DNA from 2 places in the Brevibacillus sp. NRRL NRS-603 genome. Region 1 is predicted to be linked to the other one. Evidence: riboswitches for the same ligand, from Rfam matches in the RefSeq annotation. Region 1 holds a riboswitch; the other holds the start of a gene.
What was found. A riboswitch is a leader RNA that binds a small molecule or an ion and turns the genes downstream of it on or off. The one in region 1 is predicted to bind cyclic di-GMP.
Positions count from the first base shown of each region.

Region 2: it holds a riboswitch for cyclic di-GMP, as region 1 does, so the genes downstream of both, C7R94_RS03345 (GNAT family N-acetyltransferase) here and ggt (gamma-glutamyltransferase) in region 1, are expected to answer to the same signal.

Region 1 is NZ_PXZN01000011.1:171,335-178,993, forward strand. It holds gene C7R94_RS06825 (carbohydrate ABC transporter permease) at 1-88, shown strand, start outside; gene C7R94_RS06830 (ABC transporter substrate-binding protein) at 121-1,449, shown strand; gene C7R94_RS06835 (glycerophosphodiester phosphodiesterase) at 1,479-2,198, shown strand; gene C7R94_RS06840 (methyl-accepting chemotaxis protein) at 2,261-4,249, opposite strand; gene ggt (gamma-glutamyltransferase) at 4,330-6,048, opposite strand; cyclic di-GMP riboswitch class I at 6,230-6,318, opposite strand; gene C7R94_RS06850 (SET domain-containing protein) at 6,565-7,182, shown strand; gene C7R94_RS06855 (glutamine--tRNA ligase/YqeY domain fusion protein) at 7,262-7,659, shown strand, end outside.
Region 2 is NZ_PXZN01000008.1:523-8,181, reverse strand. It holds gene C7R94_RS03380 (amino acid ABC transporter permease) at 1-138, opposite strand, end outside; gene C7R94_RS03375 (amino acid ABC transporter substrate-binding protein) at 212-988, opposite strand; gene C7R94_RS03370 (DNA alkylation repair protein) at 1,149-1,856, opposite strand; gene C7R94_RS03365 (hypothetical protein) at 1,984-2,169, opposite strand; gene C7R94_RS03360 (DNA alkylation repair protein) at 2,276-3,115, shown strand; gene C7R94_RS03355 (Crp/Fnr family transcriptional regulator) at 3,115-3,792, shown strand; gene C7R94_RS03350 (peroxiredoxin-like family protein) at 3,877-4,539, shown strand; cyclic di-GMP riboswitch class I at 4,723-4,809, shown strand; gene C7R94_RS03345 (GNAT family N-acetyltransferase) at 5,002-5,556, shown strand; gene C7R94_RS03340 (methyl-accepting chemotaxis protein) at 5,558-7,030, shown strand; partial or broken gene C7R94_RS03335 (alpha/beta hydrolase) at 7,145-7,659, shown strand, end outside.

The DNA.
Region 1 (7,659 bases):
CAACATGATCCTCATTCTACCGATTCTCGTGATTTTCTTCGTGGCACAACGGCATATTATCAAAGCGTTCATCTATCAATCCAAATAATAAAAGATAGCTCTTAGGGAGGAAATCAAACCATGTTTTCCATGAAAAAGACTGGAACGATTCTATGTGCATTGACTATCGGTTTGTCAGGAGTGTTGGCTGGGTGCGGATCATCTGGAAAAGAACAGTCTGCTAGTACTGGCAGCACTTCTCAGCCAGCAGCGTCTACAGCATCCAGCGGCCCTGTCGAAATTGATTTCTGGTATGCGTTGGGTGGCGTTCGTGGGAAAACAATTGAGGATATGGTCAAAAAATTCAATGAAACACATAAAGATATTGTCGTAAAACCAGCCTACCAAGGTGCGTATCAAGAGAACCACTCCAAAGTACTGGCATCTGTAGCAGCGGGCAACAATCCAGATGTCACGATGGTCGAGATCGCTTCGATCGCAGCATTTGCGGATGCAAAGGTTTTGGAAGATCTGACTCCCTACTCGCAAGGGGATGAAAAGAAGTACATTCCAGGTCTCATGAAAAACTCTTATTGGAATGACAAACTGTACGCAGTGCCATTTAACCGCTCCACTCCACTGCTGTACATCAACCGTGATATGTTAAAAGAAGCAGGACTTGATTCAAACGGTCCGAAAACATGGGATGAGCTCGTTAGCTTCTCGCAAAAGCTGAGCAAAAAAGAGGGAGACAAAATTACCCGGTACGGCTTCTCGACGCCTGTTGATATCTGGTTCTACGAAGCGCTTGTTTTCCAAGGTGGGGGCAACATCCTGAGCGAGAACGGCAAGGAGCTGACGATCAACAACGAAGCGGGAAAAGCACCGCTTGAGCTCTGGTCCAAAATGGTGAGGGAAGGTATCATGAAAAACCCTCCAGGAGAGAACTACAATGCGTGGGATGTAGCGGAGCAAGACTTCCTGAATCAAAAAGTGGGCATGATTTTCACCTCGACAGGCTCCTTGACGGAATTGAAGAAAAATGCCAAATTTGACATGGGTGCAGCCTTCCTGCCAGCCAATAAAACGTTTGGTACGCCAACAGGCGGCGCGAATCTCGTGATGCTGGCGAAGTCGACCGATGCAGAGAAAAAAGCGGCGTGGGAATTCATGAAGTGGATGACCGATACCGAGCAAACGGTTCCGTGGTCCATCGCTTCCGGTTATATGCCTGTCACGACAGAAGCTATCGATTCTGCTGAAATGAAGGCATTCTATGAAAAAGAACCAAACTTCAAGGTTGCGGTAGATCAGCTGCAATACGGCTATCCTCGTCCAATGGCTCCAGGCTACAAGGAATTGCAGGATGTGATTCAAAAAGAACTGCAGCGTGCGATGCTTGGCCAAGCGACAGTAGATGAAGCGATGCAGGCGGCAACGGAAAAAGGCAGCAAGCTTTTGAAAAAATAATAGAAAGAAATGATAGAGGAGCTGGCGAAATGAACATTTGTATGGCACATCGCGGGTGGTCAGGCAAAGCCCCGGAGAATACAATGACAGCGATTCGACTGGCTTTGGCAGAGCCAGCTATCAAAGCAATGGAAATTGATGTTCAACTGACCCGTGACGGTGTTCCGGTGCTGATTCATGACTTTACGCTGGAACGCACGACCAATGGCCGCGGTCTGGTCATGGACCATACTTTGGCAGAGCTGCGTGAGCTGGATGCAGGGAGCTGGTTTGACGACAAGTTTGTGGGCGAGCGCATCCCTACACTGGAGGAAGTGTTGATCGCAGTAAAAGGTCGCTGCACGCTAAATATTGAGCTGAAAGCAACAAGTGACATGTATCCTGGTATCGCAGAAAAGGTGCTCGCGCTTGTAGAAAAGCATGGAATGAAGCAAGAGGTGTACCTGACTTCATTTGACCATGATTTGATCCGTCACGTTCGCACGCTCGATCAAGAAGTGCAGACAGGCCTGATTGTATATGGTCGCCCTGTACTCATGCTGGAACAGATGGAGGCAGCGGGTGCTACGATCCTCTCCATGGGATATCCGTTTCTGAATCGTGAGCTAACAGTAGCCGCGATTGAAAAAGGCTTCAAAGTCATTGCATGGACGCTAGATGATCCGAAGCATATCCGCGAAGTCATTTCGTGGCATCCTCAGGTTCAAATTTGCACCAACCATCCTGACCGGATGTGGGAGTTTGTATAAGCGCAAACAGGAAAGAGCCGCCGGGCAACATGCAAGGCGGCTTTCCTTTTTTGCTGTTTGGACTATATCTTGAATTTGCTTACATGAGATTGCAGTTCTTCGGCTATTCTTGCCAAAGAAGTAGCTGATGAACTGACTTCTTCCATAGCTGCCAGCTGTTCTTCTGTGGCGGCCGACACGCTTTGTGTTCCGTCAGCAGAATTCTCCGCTACTTCTTCAATGACACTGACCAATTCTACTACCTGTTTGGTGCCAAAAGACATTTGCTCAGAATAAGCCTTTACTTCTTGAATTTGGCTTGCTACTTGCGTGACAGCATCTTGGATCTGTTCGAAGGACTTGCCTGCATTGTTAACGACAGTAAGTCCAGTGGCGACCTCTTTGGTGCCCTGTTCCATCGAAAGGACAGCCTGGTTTGATTCGAGCTGAATCGTCGTAATCAACAGTTTGATCTGTTGCGCGGATTGCGCGGACTGCTCAGCCAATTTGCGCACTTCGTCTGCTACAACGGCGAATCCGCGCCCCTGTTCACCAGCTCTCGCCGCTTCAATCGCTGCGTTAAGCGCTAACAGATTTGTTTGTTCAGCAATGGCGGTGATGACTTGTACGATTTGTCCGATTTCCTGCGAGCTGTTTCCTAATCGTTTGACGATATCGGCAATGTTGCCGACAGTGTTCTCGATCGATTGCATCTGGCTGATAACGACCTGAAGGGCTTGATTGCCTTCCACTGCAATTTGGGAAGCGCCCAAAGCTGATTCGGCAGCTTGCTGTGCATTTGTGGCAACCTGTTGAGCTCCTGTCGATACACCTTGAATTGCGGTGACACTTTCCTCTACACTCTTCACTTGCTTTTCCGCACCGTAAGCTACTTCCTGAATCGTTATGGCGATTTGCTCGGTAGCCTTGCTCGTATGGTCGGCGTTGACTGACAATTCCTCTGCTGAAGAAGCGAGGTCTGAAGCTGTATCATTAACTTGTTGAATAATCGTTCGCAGGTTGAGCACCATTGTGTTTACTGATTGGGATAGCTGTCCAACCTCATCCTTGGTTCGAATTTGCAAGGGCTGTACAGTCAGTTCACCCTCGGAAATGCGGTTAGCCACAGAGGCAACTGCCGCAATAGGGCGTGAGATTTGTCGGGAAACAGCGTATGCGATTGCGGTCACGACAGCAACAACAACGATGACAATGATCCTAACCATGGTGGTAACGGATGAAACCGCAGACGTTATGGATTCGACAGGGATATGCAGATACAAACCAAAGTTGGTCTTGGGAATGGGGGAATAGGTGACAACGTATTCCTTGCCATTGTCCGAGTAGCTGTATGAGCCCTTTTCCGTTTTTCCTGATTTCAGGATTTCCATCAATGGTTGCGGCAGAGCGGATTCCTCAAGCGGCTTTCCGATCAGATCCTGGGTAGGATGGTACTGAATTTGATCCTTGTTATCAACGAGAATCGGATAACCATCGTTTCCAACTTTCAAATCCTTGAGAAATGTTGCTGTGAAGTCATCTACATTGACGAGCCCGGTCAAGACACCGAGCTTCTCATTGTTTTTCGTTTTTACAGGGGAAGCGACGATGATAGAGCGATTGCCGGTTGTCTTCGCAACAAGAACATCGGAGAAGCTGGGCTTGTCCTGCATACCGTCTTTGAAGAATTGGCGCTCGCCAAGATTGATTCCAACGCTTTTCGGGAACGTATCAGCCGTTACTTTTCCATCGCTTGCGATAAACGTATTTCCGTCATACAGTTTCATTTCCTCGGTAAACTTGCGGATAAATTCGTTTTTTGCCGCTGCATCATCGGATTGAATATCCGAGGTGCGGGCTAAAATCTGAATTTCTGTCATACGCCGGTCCAGATATTGATCCATAGCTATGGCTGTACTGGAAGTAAGGTCAACATAGGATGATTTTTGTTTATCAATCAGAATGGATGAAAAGCTGTTCGTGATAAACAAAGAAACGGCAGTAAGTGGAATGACAGCCACGACGAGAAACCAAAGGATCATTTTGTTCCTAAGCTTGTTGAACAAAAACATAGGTTTTTCCACTCCTAATCCGTGATTGCAAAATAGAAACAGGTAGACTGCTGAGATTTACTCAGCAGTCTGACAAAATATTAGTATCCCATTGCTGCGCCTTCACCGCGAGGGTCAGCACCGCCAAATTTTACATTGGTTTGCGGGTCAATCAGGATTGCGCCGGACTGTCCCATCGCGTCGGTATAGGCTGCTTCCAGCTTTTCGACTGGATGCCCACGTTTTATTAACTCGTCCAGGACTTCTTGAGGGATGCGGCTTTCCACCTTGAGATTGTTGGAAGCAGATCCCCAGTTGCGTCCATGCAGCCATCTTGGCGCTTCGATTGCGTCTTGCACGCTGAAACCAAAGTCGACGATACGCGTGACGAGAGCGGCTTGCGTTTGCGGCTGTCCTTCTCCCCCTTGTGTTCCGTAGAGAAGATAAGGCTTGTCCCCTTTAAAGAGCATAGCCGGGTTAATTGTGTGGAAGGTACGTTTTCCTGGTTCCAAATGATTGATGTGTTTGGGATCCAAAGAGAAATAGCTTCCGCGGTTTTGCAAAAGGACGCCTGTATCTTTCGCTACGATGCCGGAACCCCAGTCAAAATAGTGACTTTGAATGATGGACACGGCATTTCCATCTTTGTCGACGATCCCGAACCAGGTTGTATCGCCTTTTGGATCAAGTGGTTCTACAGATTTGGCGGCTTGCTTCATATCAATGCGCGCAGCTAAATCTTTCCCGTGCTGCTTGGACAACAGCTCATCCACAGGGATATCCACAAAGGCAGGGTCAGTTAGCCATTTGTCGCGGTCAGCAAAAGCTTGTTTGGTTGCTTCTACAATCGTGTGATAGTAATCGGGTGTTCCTTCACCCATGCTCTTGAGGTCAAAGTTATTCAAAACATTAAGAATAGAGAGTGATGCCATGCCTTGAGAGTTCGGTGGAACGTTATACGCTTTGTATCCTCGGTAGTCTACCGTAATTGGATCTGCCCAAGTGGAGGTGTGCTTCTCAAAATCTTTCAACGTGAGCAATCCGCCGTTGGCTTGCATGTCTGCTACGATTTTTTTAGCAACTTCTCCTTTATAAAAACCGTCAGCGCCTTTTTTTGCAATGATTCGCAAAGTATTGGCAAGGTCCTTTTGTTTGAGAATTTCCCCTGCTGCATAAGGATCGCCGTTGGGCTTCAGGAATGTTTTACGGAATCCATCAAAACGTTGAAGATTCTTCAAGTCATTGTCAGTTGGATCTGTCGCGTATTTCGTCCAATATACTTGGTTGGGAGAGACTGGATATCCGTTCTCGGCGTATCCAATGGCAGGCTCCAGCAGTCTGCTCCATTGAAGCTTGCTGTTTCCCATTTTTTTGTGTGCGTAGTTGTACGCCTCCCACCAGCCGGAGACCACACCAGGGACAGTGTTTGCTGATTCATAACCGCGGGACGGGATTTTTTCGTAGCCCTTGCCTTTGTAATAGTCGATGGTTGCCTTTTCGCCTGCGCGACCACTGCCGTTCAGCGCCTTCAGCTCTTTTGTTTTGGCATTGTAGATGAGCCAGAAGTTATCTCCGCCAATGGTTGTGTAATGGGGATAGACAACAGCTAAGGTGGAAGCGGCTGTAATAGCAGCATCTACTGCATTTCCACCGTCTTCCAAAGTCTTCAGGGCCGCAGCCGTAGCCAGATAGTGAGGAGTCGTCACCATTGCGTTCGGTGACATCGATGTTGGACGGTTAGCAGCTTGTGCTCCAGAGAATGTTGATACCCCGATGACAGCAGTCAGCGCGACGGTCGAGAGTTTCTTCCAGAATGACATTCCTATGAAACCTCCTTCATGATGAATAATATAATGATTCATTAAACCGGCTATCCGCTGTTGCCTCACCTCCTTTAAAAGTTAAAAATACACAAACATACAAAAGTAGACAAAAATAGACATTGTGAGCGCAAAAAAAGACCAATGATATAGGATCATTGGTCTCGTCCTACATCAATACTTCGGTAGCTGGCAAGCGTGTCCGCTGTTGCGGAGGTAGCCCCTGTAGCTTTGCGTCGCCGGATTTCCCCGGGTATGCCGTTTCGATATCAATGGGTGAAGCATAAAATGACACAATACTGATTCTATCGTTGTGGGAAAATGTTCCTAAAACTCCGTTTGCCAATAATATAGACTATTTACCATTTGTGGTAAATAAGAAAAAATTTTTAATCCGGAAAAATAGCCAGGAATAGCATGGGGATGGTTGTTTTTCGCAGACATTCACACACCTCCTGGGGCAAAACTGCTTATGATGATAAAAAGGCACATTCGCCAAGGAGTGAAACAAAGACCATGATGCATCCCGATACAGAATTGCGCTATATCAACGATGAGATCGGGTACGGTGTGTTTGCGACAAGGTTTATCCCAAAAGGAACGATTGTATGGGCACAGGATGATTTGGACCAGGTATTGGACCCTGCGTTTGTGGAAAGACTTGACTCATTACGAAAACAGGACGTACAAAAATATTCGTTTAAGAACCAGCTCGGAAGGTACATTCTTTGTTGGGATAAGGCAAGGTACGTGAACCACAGCTTTCATGCGAATTGTGTGCCGACCATGTATGATATGGAATTGGCTGCACGGGATATTTTTCCGGGAGAAGAGCTGACAGATGATTATGGAACGTTAAATTTGGATGAACCTTTCGATTGTTTGCCCGAGTCCGACACGGACCGATCCCGCGTAATGCCCGATGACTTGCTTCGGTATTACCCGCGGTGGGATCGTATTGCAGCGGAAGCATTCCAACGCTTCAATCATGTTGAACAGCCTTTGCTGCATCTGATTTCCCCGAAGCATCTCGAAACGATTCGTGGGATCACGGAGCAGCGCTTAGCCATTGATTCTGTCATTCACCTGTATTGCAGGTCACAATGGCAAACGAGGCAGCAATGGGAGACGTGAGCGGGTCGGTCAACGACCCGATTTTGTTGAACTCTGGGTAGAGAATCAGTATTATGGAATGTAAAGGTGAAGTGAAAGGTTGATTTCATTGGAAAACAAGGTAGCGGCATCCAATTTTATCCGCAATATCATGATTGATGACTTGCAAGAGGGCAAAGTAAAGGAAATCATTACCCGCTTTCCCCCAGAACCGAACGGGTATCTTCATATTGGACATGCAAAAGCGATCTGCCTCAATTTTGAGCTGGCTCGAGAATTCTCTGGCAAGGCCAACCTGCGTTTTGACGATACCAACCCGGTGAAGGAAGACATCGAATACGTAGAGGCCATCAAAAGGGACGTTCAATGGCTTGGCTTCGAATGGGACGGGTTGTTTTTTGCATCTGATTACTTTGAAGAGATGTACAACCGTGCGGTGCTTTTGATTAAAAAAGGTCTGGCTTACGTAGACGATCTGTCTCCAGAAGAAATGCGTAA
Region 2 (7,659 bases), on a different contig from region 1:
ATTATTGCTTTTTGCCATTAAGGTGATCAAAAAACCTAATGGAATGGAAAGCAGAATGGCGATGATAAACAACAGCACCGTCATCTGCGCCCCTTCTAGCATGGGCTTCGTAATGGAGAGAATGTAGTCTACGCTCATCTTGGTATGCTCCTAATCCTGAAAATAAAAGCGTGGCTTCGCCAATCAAGCGGCGAAGCCATCGCTGTTCTCCTTATTTCAATACACGATTTTCGCCGAACCATTTTTCCGATATTTTTGCAGCTGTACCATCCTGATTCAACGCATCCAGTGCTTTTTGCAGCTCATTCAACAATGCCTCGTTGCCTTTTTTGACGCCTACTCCATATTCCTCAGGGGACAGCGATTCTTCCAACTTCTTAAAAGTACCCGGTTCTTTTGCCATATAGTAATCAGCCACAACCTGGTCGATGACAACTGCTTCTACACGACCGATCTTCAAATCACTCAGTGCCAGCACGTTATCAGGGAACTCGGTAATCGATTTGACCTGATTTTTGATATCACTCGCATTAATCGCGTCAGCTGCGGAAGACAGCTTTTGCAAACCAATTCCTTTACCGGCCAAGTCTGAGAGCTTGGTCAAGTTGCTATTTGCCATCGTGACCACTACTTGTGCGTTTTTCAGATAAGGCTTGGTAAAAAGAACCTTCCCTTTTCTTTCATCTGTTATCGTATATCCATTCCAGATCAAGTCAATACGACCGCTGTTTAGTTCAGACTCTTTTGCACTCCAATCGATTGGTTGAAACTCGACTTGTTTTCCCATTTTTTCGCCGGCTGCACGCGCAAAATCAATATCAAAGCCAACTAGCTCATTTTTCTCATCCCTAAATCCCATTGGTGCAAACTTATCATCAATTCCGATGATCAGCTTGTTCGCGTCAGCGCCAGTATTTGTGCTGGAACAGCCCACTACCAATGAAACCATCGCACTCAGCAACAATGACATCCATGCTATTTTCTTCATCGTGATGATCCCCCTCGTTTCCCTACTCTATGTTTTACTCCGATAAAGTGGTAATACGTTAACAAGGTATCATGATAGCACATTAGCAAGAAATAGTCGATACTTTACTAAACAAAAGCACCTTAGAAATATACGCCAAATGATTGAGAAAAATGCCCCACTAGCAAATGCACGTCTTTTTCTTTTTTCCGACACTCCCTCGTTCCTCTATCTTTTTGATATACTCCGTAGCCAACGGAACCTTGCACGCTGTCTGTCCGACGTCTACATGTACTTTGCCAATCGCTGCGGCCACTTCCAGCGCTTCCTGATGAAGTTCCGCTACATACGCGCCTACTGAAATAACGAATTGATTCATGGTGTACCGCACACGATTCTGTTCCTGATGAATCGTCTCGTTCACTCTCATGAGGAGCCGTTTGATTTCTTCTTTATCCAGCTGTTCGTCGGGGGTAATCGACAAGTAGTTCGAATACGTGTTCCACCCACATGTGGCTACCATCTCTTCCTTTGACTCGATCCATTCTCGTGCCAACTCCATGGCAAAATGGCTCTCAGCGGCTACACTCGCAACCGTATACTCGGCGGGCGCGTACCAAGAGGCTTTCTTGACCCAAGACTGCAGCCGCTCTTTTGTCATGCTCATTGGGTCAACCGTCAATCCGGCCAAGTACATGGCGTCGTAGTTTCCCGTATCGTACAGCGCCTGAACGAGCTGCTGATCACGCTTTACCTCCTTGACCAGCTTTTTCATATCACCGACTCGCACGCCAAACAAAGGCTCTTTCGCCCCATGCCGCAATAACGTTTTTTTCGTCTGTTCAGTCCCCATCGCTTCGAGCTTCTGCATGACTTCTTCCAGCGTCATATTGCCACCCTCCTTTTCTTCTATTAATAGAATAACCAATTGAGCTCCTCCAACACGAAAAAGCCCTCCATATGCAAAGGAGAGCTTTTTCGTGCTAGAGCTTGACACTCTTTTCCTATTCTTATTGTTACGCCTGATTGCGTACTCTGATATACAAAACATTTCTCACGTTAATGACAACATCATCATACTGGAGCCATCCGTCGTTTTGATTAGCGACCATTTGAATGATCTCTTCCGGTTCCGTCGTTTCGATGCTAATCATTTCACCGCCTCCGGAAAAGTAAAATTGAATCACTTTTACTTCCTTCATCAAAATCCCCTCCTATTCCTTCTAGTTATCGGATAGTTGGAAAATTTTTGTTACGGGTGATTTTTATGTATACTTTTACCATTACCGCGAAAAGGAGTTTGTTGAAATGCCGGATTCGGTACACACGAGAAAAGGAGCAAGTAAAGCCTCACTCATCCCTGACAATGTATTAGCACTCCTTCATGCTGGAGAATTAGAAAGCGTCAATTTGACTGAATGGCAGGCTGTTAATCATATTCATTTGGTACGAATCGTTCTGCCTCATGTTACATTAGGCGCGTATGTCCCTCAACTTGTTGGTCAGCTAGAAGAGACCGGATCAACGAGCGGAATGAAAGCTATCCGTCTGATTGGACAAGAACTGCTTGCGATCTTACACAAATCGGGTGAACCCACAGCTACGGCTCCTGTTTTCCTATCGTTGGCCAACCACAAGTCAGACAGTGTGCGTTGCTGGAGTGCCTATATTATCGGCCTGGACAACACCTTATCTCTAGAAGAAAAACTAGCGCAAATAAAAAAATTCGCGGCTGATCATCATTTTGGAGTGAGAGAGATCGCATGGATGGCGATTCGAGATTCTCTCTTGCATGATCTGAACCATTCCATTCAACTCCTGAGCGAATGGGTACTTGATGCCGACGAAAATATTCGCCGCTTTGCGATAGAAGCCACACGCCCTCGAGGTGTCTGGTGCAAGCATATTGACGCATTGAAAAATGAGCCCGCTCGCTGCCTGCCTTTGCTCACACCAGTGAAGTCAGATCCATCCAAATATGTTCAAGATTCTGTAGGGAATTGGTTGAACGATGCGAGTAAATCACAACCAGACTGGGTGACACAGCTTTGTGACGAGTGGCTAAAAACCTCTGATACAAAGGAGACGAAAAGAATTGTCACAAAAGCGAAAAGAACGATCCTGAAGACCCAAACTGAACAGAAATGATGAACCCAATTACACATTTATCCCAATTTTATTTGTTGAATTCATTATCCGAGGAAAGTTTGCGCTTAATTGATCAATTAACCTCTCTAACCCCTTTTCCCAAAAATACGTGCATTCAAACACCAGAAAATTTTTCAGAGGGCTTCTACTTCATCAAACAGGGGAAGGTACGTTTATATAAAGTAAATCGGGATGGTCGGCAGTTCACATTCGATATCCTCGGGGAAGGCAATGTGTTTGGAGAAGTGGATCTCCTCTCATTAGGTACAAGAGAGATGTATATAGATGCCATCGAAGACTGCCTCATTTGTAAAATGAGCAAAGCAAAATTTGAAAGCTACCTCATCGAACATCCTCAACTGATGATGAAGATCATGAAGATCATTAGCGATAGAATGGTTTCGATCAGTCAAGCAGCCGAAAATCTTGCCCTTCTCCCTTTACAAGATCGCATTATTTCCACGTTGGTAAAGCTCGCCGATCAATTTGGCAATGCTAACAGTTCGGCGTTTCAACAAATTGACTTACCTCTCTCCCATCAAGAACTCGCCAATTTTGTTGGGGCATCCAGGGAAGCAGTGACGGTAGCATTACGTGCTTTAGCAAGAGAAGAACTGATTCAAACAGGCTTTAAATCCATTTCTATTCAGCGGGACAAAATTTTGAAGAGAATGTAATCCAGTTTACATCTTTCGCTCAAAAAGAAAGATATCGTAAAGCTATGGCTTCTACTATTCTTTCGAAAAAGAGGGGAACGACATATGGATAAACCACATTTTCAGAGCCTGCGCGAAGAGCTAGATTTTACAACCATTCAAATAGCAGACTTCCTCACCCGTGAAGTAACAGATGCATTTACAAGATCAATCGAGGAGCTGCGGACCTCTGGACACGCAAAGGGCTTGCCCCTTGGTTCGATTGCGCCTGATTTCACATTGAACGATCATGCTGGAAAGAACATTACCTTGTCGGAAGAAATCGTAAAAGGTCCTGTCGTCCTCACATTTTTCCGTGGATCATGGTGCCCCTATTGCAATTTAGAGATGCAAGCGTACCAAAAACAGATCGATACAATAAACTCACTGGGTGCCCAATTGTTTGCCATAAGTCCACAATCTCCTGCACACTCTCTTACTATGCAAGAGAACAATCGTCTGAGCTTCCCCGTTTTATGCGATACCAATAATCAGGTAGCAGAAAAATATGAACTCAGATTCAGACTGCCTGAATATTTACATGATACCTACCAATCATTAGATATCGATCTCACTCGTTTTAATCATGAAGATTCATGGACACTCCCCATACCTGCTACTTATATCCTCGATAAACAGGGCGTAATCCGGTCAGTATCCTTAGATCCTGACTACAAAAAGCGAATGGAGCCTACTGAAGTTATAGACATTCTGCGCACCCTAGCCTAACGCCCTACTCCCTACTTAATGAAGAACCAGTTGATACCGCAACTGGTTTTTTCGTACGTTCTTATATTATGAACAATTAGTTACTTCTCCCTACCAAAACTTGACACAGCTAATACAAATGGCTTATATTTTGCATGATTGTGTCTAGCAAAATTCGACACGTTTTTACAATTTTTGCTAAAGAAATGCAAAAGGCAAAGTCATCGAAAGGTGGCGACGCAAAACCACGGGTCTACAGTCTTCTTTGACCATGATAGCCGGGTTGCCATCATCATGAGACCATTTTCGATGTTGGTAGCTTCGGTTGTTCCATTTCGATGGAATGGCCTTTTTTTGTGTTGACATTTTTGAAAGGAGGATGAAAGCACTTTCATTTTTGCAACGGATGGAAAAACATAACTTTTGAGACGACAAACATACACAACATAGTTCAATCAGAGAAAATGATGGAGTGGAGAAGTTATGTACAAACAAGTAGAAACCGTACAAGAGTTAGCTAAATTTCATGAAATCAAAGAAACAGTATGGACAAGCATGGGCTTCGAGATGGAGTACGCGAAAGAAGGCTCAGCTCTGTTCCTCCTAATCGCCGAAGATGGTGAAGCAGGTGGAACATTTGAAATGACGCCCTTTTCCAAATCAAGTGCTTATATGAAATCACTTTTTCAGGACGTTGTTACAGAAGATATGAAAGTCATGGAGGTAGACAGTCTCGCTGTTTTGCCGAAATACCGCGGACAACTAGGGCAAAAAGGAATTTGCTTGATGATAGATTACGCTGAAAAGCATGGCTATACCCACGCAATCGGGGTAGCAGATCCGACATTTTTTAAATTTATTAACAAGAAATATCAAGTAAAGGCGACTCAGATCAAAGATATCGTATTTTACAAAGGGGCCGATGCTATTCCGACCCTCTTCCATCTCAAAGATGTCTATGACAATAAGCACGATCCGAAATATTCCTGGTACAATTCGTCGTCATCCAATCAAGTAAAAGTCGAGGTAGGTGGGTAACATGGATCACATTGATCTATTGAGAAGAAGAAACAATTGGGTCGTAATCGTATTCGCAAGTATTATTACGGTTGTTCAGATCTTAAACCTCTTTCTAGGCGTACCGTACACATTCGTTCTCACGGTACTGGGTATTTTGTATGGCGTGCTGGCACCTTTTGCTTACATCTCCAATCGCCCGAGCTTGCGGGAAAAAGCAGCGCCCTTCATGAAGTTTTTCAACTTCGCCGTAATCGGGATCTTCATGTTCATCATAGTTGGACTGGACCCGCACATGATCAATATCATGACTATTATGTTCTTTGTAGCAGTTATGGGGATTTATCAAGACCGACTCATCAATATTTTGACGATTGTATCGACATTGGGCATTGTCTCTTACTACTTCCTGACACAAAGAGAAACGATTTTCCATTCGACTAGCAACCTTGATCTAATGTACTTCCTGCTCACCTTCTGCTTCGTCTCTATCACGAGCATGATGCATGCTGTATTCAATAACAAGCTACAAGAGGAAAGTGAGCAACAAAAGCAAGAAGCGATTGCCTCGAAGGAATCGTTACAACGTGTTCTGGATCAGATCAATGAATCACTCACCTCTATGCAAGACTATCAAGAGAATTTGAACAAGGTGACGGACGGTGTAAATGTTCGCGCTGTCGAAACCGTCGCTTCCCTGCAAGACATTATGGAGTCCTTTACGGTCCAGACCAGCAATACAGACGAGCTTCGTCGGGAAATGAGCTCGACGAATTTGCAAGTTGAGGATATGACCCGCTCTGTTATAGAGATGCATGAGTACGTAGAATCTACCAAAGAAGCCACTAGCGAGAGTGGAAAACGCATTGGCAACATCGGCAATGACTTTGAACGATTCATCAAGGACATCCAAAGTACGAACCAGCTGATTCAAGAGCTCAATAAAGAAACCGAATCGATTGGGAAAATCATTCAAACCATTTCCGATATTTCTGCACAAACCAATCTGTTGGCACTCAATGCCACGATTGAAGCGTCTCGCGCAGGCGAACACGGCCGAGGATTTGCTGTCGTAGCAGATGAAGTACGCAAGCTGGCTGAATCCTCCAAGCTATCCTCCGAGTCGATCTCGAGCCTGCTCATGACCATCCGCGAAAAAATGAAACTCGTATCAGATATGATTTCCGAGTCGCAGACTTCTTTTGAGAAAAATAGCGAGGGTATCCTCGAAGTACAAGATATGTTCACCAATGTTGACAACTACATGCAAAACTTCGCAGATAAAACGAAGAACCTGCAAGAGTTCATCGTCCATGTTCACAGCATGATTCAGGAAGTCGGCGCAAAAGTAGAAGTCAACGCAGATATTACCGACAAGAACAAAGAGAGTCTGGAAGAAGTGCTTGTTCTGGTTTCTGAGCAAAAAGACGAAGTCGTTAAGGTTTCAGGCGGCTTTGAGAAAATCGAACAGCAGATGCGTGGTCTCCATAATTAACCTTCCTGCAACCGCCTTTTCAAGGGCGGTTGTTTTCTTTTCTCATTTTGTAACTGAACAGGCATATAATAGGAATATTCTGATATCAAGGATTTGAAAGGAGGCACATCATTGATGGATGCACGAATCGAAACCAAAACGATTCAGACCGATCGATTGCTCGTTTCCTACCTGACAGCAGGCGTACCAGAAGGAGAACCGCTTCTCCTCATTCACGGCAATGCATCAGCCAACTTGTTCTGGGATGATACCATTGCGGCTCTATGTGACGAGTACCGTCTGTATGCACCTGATATGCGCGGCTATGGAGCAAGTGAAGCATTGCCAATTGATGCGACGCGCGGTTTGCGAGACTGGTCGGATGACCTTCATTCGTTTATTCGGGCATTGGACTTGCCAAAGCCTGTTCATCTTGCCGGCTGGTCGTTGGGTGGCGGGATAGCGATGCAGTTTGCCATCGATCACCCGCAGGAAGTCCGCTCTCTGATTCTCATCGCCCCCATGTCCCCTTACGGCTTTGGTGGAACCAAGGATATAGCTGGCACCCCGTGCTACAGCAGCTTCTCGGGCTCGGGTGGGGGAGCCGCCAACTCCGAGCTGGTCAAAAGGATAGCAGCCAAAGATATGGG